Regions from separate parts of the Metabacillus schmidteae genome, predicted to be linked through region 2. Evidence: predicted binding sites of a transcription regulator. Region 2 holds the regulator's gene; the other holds the start of a gene.
What was found. Region 2 encodes LexA, which represses DNA repair genes until DNA is damaged. Its sites were predicted from a motif close to CGAACATATGTTCG; they were not measured.
Positions count from the first base shown of each region.

Region 1 (4,436 bases), 1.2 Mb from region 2:
TTACTTTTGATAATCCCCAATTCGTCACTTTTGTTCTCGGAAGTTTGGGATTCCTTTTATTCCCCCTTTTTATTCCTGCTTTCTTTTCCACTCTATATTTAGCCATTTAATCCCGATTCCTCGGTGTTCTTGCTCGAACAACGATGTTCTCTGCCGAATCATGGGAAAAGTACCTTTTCCCGTTTACTTCCCACACTTCTTTTATTACAATTGCAAATTCAGAAATATCCTTTATAATAACGATACTTCCTGAAACCAGCTCTTTATCCGTTTCAATCAATGAACCATTTAAATTATCAAAACGGTACTGATAAACCTCATCAAAATCGTCATATGTTTTGCGAATTGGATGATAAAGTAACAATGACAACATCTCCTTTTTGATTTCATTTCCCATTAATTATTCGATCACTATGTCACTTTTTTATTTAACACCCTGTTGTTCACATTAGTGTGCAGGACAATTAACTTTGTATAATAAGGAATTATCTTACATCAAAACAACCAAACTTTTAATGAGTATCCAATCATCAAGCCAACCATAAGAAAAAGAATTTTACCAGATGCCTCAATGACAAGATTTCGAATAACGCCTTTTGCTTCTAATTTTGAAATTATCCTTTCCATTACAAATCACCCTTTCAAAAATGTGATATCGTTTCTCTGACAACATAATAAAAAATGCCCAGACGATGTGTCTGAGCATAATTCTTCCATTTATTAAATTGTGAGGTCTCTCTACTGATATCCCCATCATTTTCACCTATTCAAATATTGTATTTATCCATTCATCATAAATGAACTTCACTAACACGTCAATAAATCATGTTAATCCATTTTAAATCTAAATTGAATCGCATTTAATGCCAACATTCGATTCTTTTCATCCAAATTTCCAAACAAATCAACCACTGTACCACAAGGGGAATTGTTGTATAGATTAAACCCCAATTTTACTAACGATTTTTCACTACTGGATAAACTTGCTTCATCATAGCCCTCAATCCGAATCATTCTTTCCGAAAAATCGTAAAAGAATGGAATCTTATCTGCCAATTCGCTAATCCCTGAAAAAATGTAAAACATTGCTTTTCTCTCAACATCCAAATTGTGAGTCCCATCTTGCTCTAAGAAACATTTAAACCTTTCCTGATGGTCTTGACATAGAAACATAGAAATTCCCTCCTACTTTTGTTAATTTCTATGTTATATGTAGAAATGGTGATAATAATAATGGAACGAAAAGTTAAAGCAGATGCAGATTGACTTTTATTAACCATACGAGTTTTTCTATCTCTTCCTTCCTATGAATTTTCACATCTGGTGGCTCCACTTCATTTCCTACATCAAATCCTTCATTCTGTAGTTGCTCTTGGTTCAAAAGATTATTAAATATAACAACATGAATATGGTCATGATCTCGCCTTGGTGCAGATGATAATAGCCGTTTCTTTGGTTTGCTTGAAAAGTAGTAGTAAAGTACACCATACCCCCTATTTGGTGTCGGCTTTTCACTGATTAATTTTGCAAGCCCCGATTCCAATAGACATTTTTCTAAACACTCCATTAACGATTCAGAATTCTTAGTTGCTTGATAGATTTTCTTAGTTTCCGAAGTATTCCAACTAACGTTATATAGCATTTGTATCCTCCCTTCCATTTTTATGTACTAAAAATTCCCTCCTTTATTTTACTGTTAAAATACCATGAAATAGGGCAACTTTTTTTAAATAAAATACAAAAGACCTACATTTTTGTTCGTCAGAAGCAATCCGATATTTTGGTTGTTGATATTACAAGAACGTATGTTCTATAATAAGATAATAAAAGGGGGGCAAATTAGTGGCGATTCGTGATCGAGGCAAGCTAAAATGGCAATCAGCGTTCTTTATGCCAGAGCATGTAAAAATGCTTCAAGATTTAAAAAGAGATGATCAAAAAGTAGGTAGGCCTATCCTTGATGAATACCAAATAGTTGAATTTGAGCAGAAGATATGCTTGGCAATGGAATTTTCATATCAGGTAAAAGTTAAGACTTGGGAAAAAGGATTCTTTAAGTGTTATACAGGATTACTCCATAGGCTTGATGAAATCAATAAGACTTTAATTATCGAGCAAGAAGAACAGTTTATCTATCTTAGATTTAGTTACATTGTTGGCATAGAGTTAGTGGAAGGATAAAAGAGTAATCATAGATATGAATTACATAAAAAGGTATTGTTCAAATAAACCCAAAGGATAGTGAACCCACTTTTTCCTTCGGGTTATACTTTTCTTAAATTAGTTTTTCGTAGCGACTTTTTCTTTATCTTGAAAGGGAGCAAACTCTTCATCAAAACACATAAACCAATAATCCGATTCGTCTTGTTTGCATACTGCCTGTCTACTTTCACTTAAACCAGATGGCGTATAAAAATAGGCATTTACTCTTTCTATATCATAATCACTTTCATAATAACGGTAGATCATCAAAGCATTTGACTTTTGAATAGAATTCTTTTTAGAAATCAATTCATTTAATAAGTCTATTCTCTCAACTGATTCGATGTATTGTATTCCTATAACATTATGTGGAGTATAGCCTTCCTCCGTATTAGAAAAGAGCTTTTCAATTGTATCAACATCTTTATTCCATACATTTTCTCTTTCTAAATGTAATGCAAGATATATAAAATTTTCCTTATCCTTACGTGCATCCCACTTCCACCATGATAAATCCATTGGTCTTGAACGACCTTTAATCCGATCAAATTTGGAATCCTCAACAAATGCATCAAAACCTAACATTTCACCTAAATTAGCAAAATAGTCAATTTCCCTTTTTGTAAACATTGATCGGTTATGCAAGTGAGATAAATTCATTCTTCGATAATTTCGAACGTACCCATCAAAAAATTGCATTAGATTAAAATATTGCTTTTCCATTCGGAGAATACCTCGCTATCTCGATTAATGTCTATAAACTCCTTGTTTTTTCATAAAGTTTGATTCGAGGAAATTCCCTTTCATTGATGAATAGATAATACTTTCTTACAGCATTTTGATAAACATTGTGGTGCAATCCATCATTCAGCTCCATCTGTATTTGAAGCAATAGATTATACATCTTCTCATCATCCTTAACCTCATTATCCAAATTCACATTTAATTGCCTTTCGACCATTAGTGCTTTTGCAACCCTCGAATTAACCGCTTTCACTTTACTTTCAATATCACTATTATTGATAAGGAACTGTCTAAACTCTACCTCTCTCATTTGAAATCTCCCAATCAGTATTTTTCTAAATAGTATCACATAAAAGTGCTGTTGTGATTTAACATTTTCCTTATGAAGCACTGGTGTTTAATCATTCATTATCAAATAAGGTTTGTAAACATACTTAACTCCAAACTTTCATCTTTTGATACAAGAAATAAAACCACCCAAATTATTATTTTTTGAAATTACAGAAATTTCAATCAAAATATATTGACACATACACACACACGTGTGTATTATGTGTGTATAAGACATTTGGGCGGTGAACAACGTGCTAACTACTAAAGAAATCAGCCAAATCCTTAGCGTCTCAGAAGAAACAGTCAGGAGGTGGATTCGGAATCAGGAGCTAAAAGCCAATCAGGAAGGTAAGAGCTACTATGTTGACAGTAATGACTTAATTGAGTTTGTAAAAGAGAAAGCAAAGGCTGGAACTACTACTTCAATTGGAAAGATGGCATCCTTTTTACCAATTGCAGGACTTATTGCAGGTGGAGCAACAGCTTCTTTATCAAAGATAATCAGTATGATTAATGCTAAGGAAAAAACAACACAGACTAAGATACAACCTATGCACAAAAATTTTGAAAAACAATCAATTGAACAGGTCGAGGAATGTATCAATGCTCTGAATCGTCAAAAAAAGAAACTTGAATTAGAGTATCAAATGAACTTACTTGAAGTCGAAGAGGAAATTGAAAAATATCAAAAAATAAAACAAAACTTAAAAACGGAGTGATAACACAAGGCTAATACAGGAAAATTGGAATTAAACATTTTAATAGCTGTATTACCATTAGTGATTCAATTCTTTTTAGAAACTATGAAAGAAAAAAACAAGGAGTGTGATTAAGATATGGAAAACGAGGTATTGTTGAAGAAAATTCAAAAAAAGGGAATAGATCCAGATCACCTGACTAATGACGACATAAAGACATTGATAGAAATGAACATACAAGGTCAAATTGAAAAGGAAATTCTCAAGGAATTCTTAAAGGAATCTAATATAACTTACAAAACATTTGTTGAAGGTTTAAAGACTTTTATTGATAGCCATAAATCTTCCAGTAATAAATATATGGAAGCATTGGATTATCGTATGAAAGGGTTGATGAAACAAGCAGAGAATGCAAATACTCCTGAGGATAAGGAAAAAGTAGATAAAGAAATAGATATA
Region 1 is NZ_CAESCH010000001.1:1,286,379-1,290,814, reverse strand. Features, by position in the region: gene HWV59_RS06275 (hypothetical protein) at 107-364, opposite strand; gene HWV59_RS27255 (hypothetical protein) at 496-627, opposite strand; gene HWV59_RS06270 (DUF6075 family protein) at 829-1,173, opposite strand; gene HWV59_RS06265 (hypothetical protein) at 1,247-1,642, opposite strand; gene HWV59_RS06260 (YolD-like family protein) at 1,843-2,181, shown strand; gene HWV59_RS06255 (hypothetical protein) at 2,281-2,925, opposite strand; gene HWV59_RS06250 (hypothetical protein) at 2,957-3,256, opposite strand; gene HWV59_RS06245 (helix-turn-helix domain-containing protein) at 3,531-3,998, shown strand; gene HWV59_RS06240 (hypothetical protein) at 4,116-4,436, shown strand, end outside.
Region 1: a site for LexA is predicted at 1,799-1,812, ahead of HWV59_RS06260 (YolD-like family protein). Genes of this name have one in related genera too.

Region 2 (4,436 bases):
GAAAAACAAGAGCAACCTAAAACGGTTGAAAAACCTGATCTTAGCGATTCAGAATTACGAAAACTTCTTAAATCCGAGCTTATGCAGGCAGGTCGTTTTAATCGGCCTACATTAAGACATGGAGACATGTCAAGATTCTTCCATTAATTATTATAGTAGCAATGAAAAAATTGAATATAACTTTTTGAAATTGGAGAGGAGATTTTCAAGTGGCTAAATATTCAAGAGAAGATATTGTAAGTTTAGTAAAAGAAAATAATGTAAAATATATCCGATTACAATTCACGGATATACTTGGAACGATCAAAAACGTTGAAATCCCAACAAGTCAGTTAGATAAAGCACTTGACAATAAAATGATGTTTGATGGTTCTTCAATTGAAGGTTTTGTACGTATCGAAGAATCTGATATGTATTTATATCCTGACTTAGATACATTTGTTATCTTCCCTTGGACAGCAGAAAAAGGAAAAGTAGCTCGTTTTATCTGTGATATTTACAATCCGGATGGTACTCCGTTTGCAGGTGATCCACGTAATAATTTACGTCGTATTCTTGCTGAAATGGAAGAGCTTGGCTTTACTGATTTCAACTTAGGGCCAGAACCTGAATTTTTCTTATTTAAGTTAGATGAAAAAGGCGAGCCGACTCTAGAACTAAATGATAATGGTGGTTATTTTGATTTAGCACCAACAGATCTTGGCGAAAACTGCCGTCGTGATATCGTTCTTGAACTAGAGGAGATGGGCTTTGAAATTGAAGCTTCTCACCACGAAGTTGCACCAGGACAGCATGAGATCGATTTTAAATATGCAAATGCAATTAAAGCATGTGACGATATCCAAACATTCAAGCTAGTTGTTAAAACAATTGCTCGTAAACATGGTTTACATGCTACATTTATGCCTAAGCCATTATTTGGAGTTAATGGTTCAGGTATGCATATGAACTTATCTTTATTCCGCAAAGGGGAAAATGCATTCCTGGATCCAAATGGAGATCTTCAATTAAGTGATACGGCAAGACAATTTATTGCAGGTGTTATCAAGCATGCACCAGCATTTACAGCAGTTACAAATCCAACAGTAAATTCTTACAAACGTCTTGTACCTGGTTATGAAGCACCTTGTTATGTTGCTTGGTCTGCACAAAACAGAAGTCCATTAATTCGTATTCCAGCATCTCGCGGCTTAAGTACACGTGTTGAAGTACGTAGTGTTGACCCTGCTGCAAACCCTTATTTAGCAATGAGTGTTTTATTAGCTGCAGGTCTTGATGGAATTAAAAACAATCTTGATGCTCCAAAACCAATTGACCGTAACATCTATGTTATGTCAAAAGAAGAGCGTGTTGAAAATGGTATTGTTGATTTACCGGCAACATTGGCTCAAGCATTAGATTTACTAAAAGCAGACAGCACTATGAAACATGCATTAGGTGAACATTTATTCGAGCACTTCATTGAAGCGAAAGAAATCGAATGGGATATGTTCCGCACGCAAGTACACCCATGGGAAAGAGAACAATACATGTCAATGTATTAATAGAAATAAAGCCTCAACCTCTGTTGAGGCTTTATTTGTTTTTTTATATGAAAAAAGCTTATCTTCTAAGAAGATAAGCTTAGTGTACTGTTCGATAAACCCCAATTACTTTTCCTAAAATACTAACATTTCGTAAAATAATTGGCTCCATCGTAGAGTTTTCAGGTTGCAGGCGAATATAGTCTTTTTCTTTGAAGAATCTCTTACATGTTGCCTCGTCATCTTCTGTCATAGCAACAACAATATCACCATTGTTAGCCGTCTGTTGCTGACGGACAATTACTAAGTCTCCATCTAAAATACCAGCCTCAATCATACTTTCACCCATAATTTCCAGCATAAAAACATGTTCATCTTCCGAAACATAACGGTCAGGTAAAGGAAAATATTCTTCAACATTCTCGATAGCTGTAATCGGAAGCCCTGCTGTTACTTTCCCGATGACCGGGACATTTACTACATTAATTTTTGGAATATGATTTGTTTCTTCTTCTAAGATTTCAATTGCTCTAGGTTTTGTGGGGTCTCTTCTAATCAATCCTTTGGATTCTAATCTAGCTAAATGTCCATGGACCGTTGAGCTTGAAGCCAGTCCCACCGCTTCACCAATTTCGCGAACAGAAGGTGGATATCCTTTCTTTTGGACCTCATCTTTTATGAAGCTTAAGATATCTTGTTGTCTTTTTGATAGTTTTGTCATCTTTTGTGACACCTCGGATCCTCTAATTTATGTTTATTATAGCATCATTTACCTTTATATACAAACATAAGTTCGAAAAAACACTTGACTAGAACAATTGTTCGTACTATACTTTACTTATAAATACGAACAAATATTCTTATGAGGTGTTACTTATGAAAAAAGAGTCTTTATCTTACATTCTAGCTTTTTTTGTTGTACTATTAGCCATAACAGTAGGAATTACTTATACCAATAAAACCGATAGTTTAGAAAACTATCACCAAGTTGAAATTAAAAAAGGTGATAGTCTCTGGACGATTGCAGATCAATTTCAAGATAAACATAATATTTCAAAACAGGATTTTGTCAAGTGGGTTCAGGAGAAAAATGAGATTCATTCTTCTACATTAACACCAGGAGAAATCGTTTTTGTACCAATACATAAAGAAGAAGTTCATCAATTTCAACAAATAGCAAGTGAATGAATTAACACAGATCTAGTGAATAGGTGATGATAAAAATGAAGGCCGTTATTTATTGTCGAGTTAGTACAGAGAAAGATACACAAGATACTTCAATTGAAAGACAAAAAGAAGAGCTTCTTTCACTAGCTGCAACTCACAATATGAACGTTATTAAAATAATAGAAGAAAGACATAGTGGATATGATGTAGATAGGGATGGAATTATTGAAGCGCTTGAGTTGTTAAAAGATAAGAAAGCATCTGTCCTTTTAGTTCAAGATGATACTAGATTAGGGCGTGGTCACGCAAAGATCGCGCTTTTACATGAAATAAAGAAACTACAAGCATCCATTTTCACTTTAAACGAAAAAGGTGAGCCGGAGTTATCTGAAACAGATTCAATGATACTGAGTATACTGGCTACAGTTGAAGAATTTCAAAGAAAGCTGATAAATTATAAGATTAAAAGAGGGATGCAGCGTGCTATCCAGAATGGATTTAATCCTCAAAAAAATCTTAAGAACCAAGACCAAGCAGGAGGTAGAGAGAAGATTGAGGTCCCACTTGAAGAAATAATTAAGTTGAGAAATAAGGATCTAACATTTCAAGAAATAGCTGCTACCCTTAGAGGACTTGGATTTGATGTTAGTAAAGCTACAGTTCATAGAAGATATAAAGAGCACATTGAAGAAACTCAATTCAACTCGAAATGAGAGTTGATCTCAGTACTAGTACTTCCATACTTATTAGTTGTCATTTGTCTCGCTGTTTAGTATGATGACATTTGTAGGAAAAGTATATCTAAATTATAGATTTTGTTAAAACATAATTTAGACTATTTTACCTGTTTAGAATAGACTAGTGTTGAGAGGAGTAGTATTGAATGTTACCTAAATCTAAAATAGATCGAATAAATGAATTATCAAAGAAATCAAAAACTGAGGGCTTAACGGAAGAAGAGAAGGTAGAACAACAAACTTTACGCAATGATTATTTACATGCTTTTCGTTCTTCGATGAAGAATACACTAAAAGGTGTTACAGTTGTTGATCCAAATGGCAATGATGTAACCCCTCAAAAAATTAAAAATGAGAGAAGAAAAGATCTTCATTAAATAGGAGGAGCAACTATCATTCCTCCTATTTTTTATTTTCCTGTAGAGCATGGAGAGCTGAGGTAAGCCTGGTGCTTAAGAAAGCTATGCAGGTGCATTCCAGTACTGTCCATGGAAAGAAAGTGCCTGCAGTGGAACCGTAATATTTTTAACATCTATATTATAACAAAAATTATCAGTTCTGTTCGACAAAAATAGTGTCTTCTCTCTCCAGTTTAAGACAATTATTTCTTTTGATTTCTTATATAATGTGAGAAATAGATAGTTGGGGAGAGTGAAATGGTGAGACACTATTATATATATTTAATAGAAGAAGAGTTTGCAAGTCACTACTTTGGACGGGAATCTAAAATCTACCATCTGTTTCAAGACTTTCACTGGACAACAGTACGTTCAGCTCATGGAAGTACAATTGAAAAGCAAATACAGTATATCACTAAGCCAATCCCGGCATTATTTATACATCAACTGCTAGGAACTCATCTATCAAAACGTTCGGATTATCAAATGTTTCATAATATACATAAAATTGTACTAAAAGGAAACGTCGGCAACGCAACGCTTATTGTAAAAAATCGCCATCTAGAACTTTCTTCTGATGGAAGTTTTGAAGCGGAAACCATTTTTTTTGA
Region 2 is NZ_CAESCH010000001.1:2,519,670-2,524,105, forward strand. Features, by position in the region: gene HWV59_RS12065 (MerR family transcriptional regulator) at 1-147, shown strand, start outside; gene glnA (type I glutamate--ammonia ligase) at 210-1,544, shown strand; gene lexA (transcriptional repressor LexA) at 1,624-2,244, opposite strand; gene yneA (cell division suppressor protein YneA) at 2,400-2,711, shown strand; gene HWV59_RS12085 (YneB family resolvase-like protein) at 2,747-3,403, shown strand; gene HWV59_RS12090 (DUF896 domain-containing protein) at 3,574-3,804, shown strand; gene sirA (sporulation inhibitor of replication protein SirA) at 4,084-4,436, shown strand, end outside.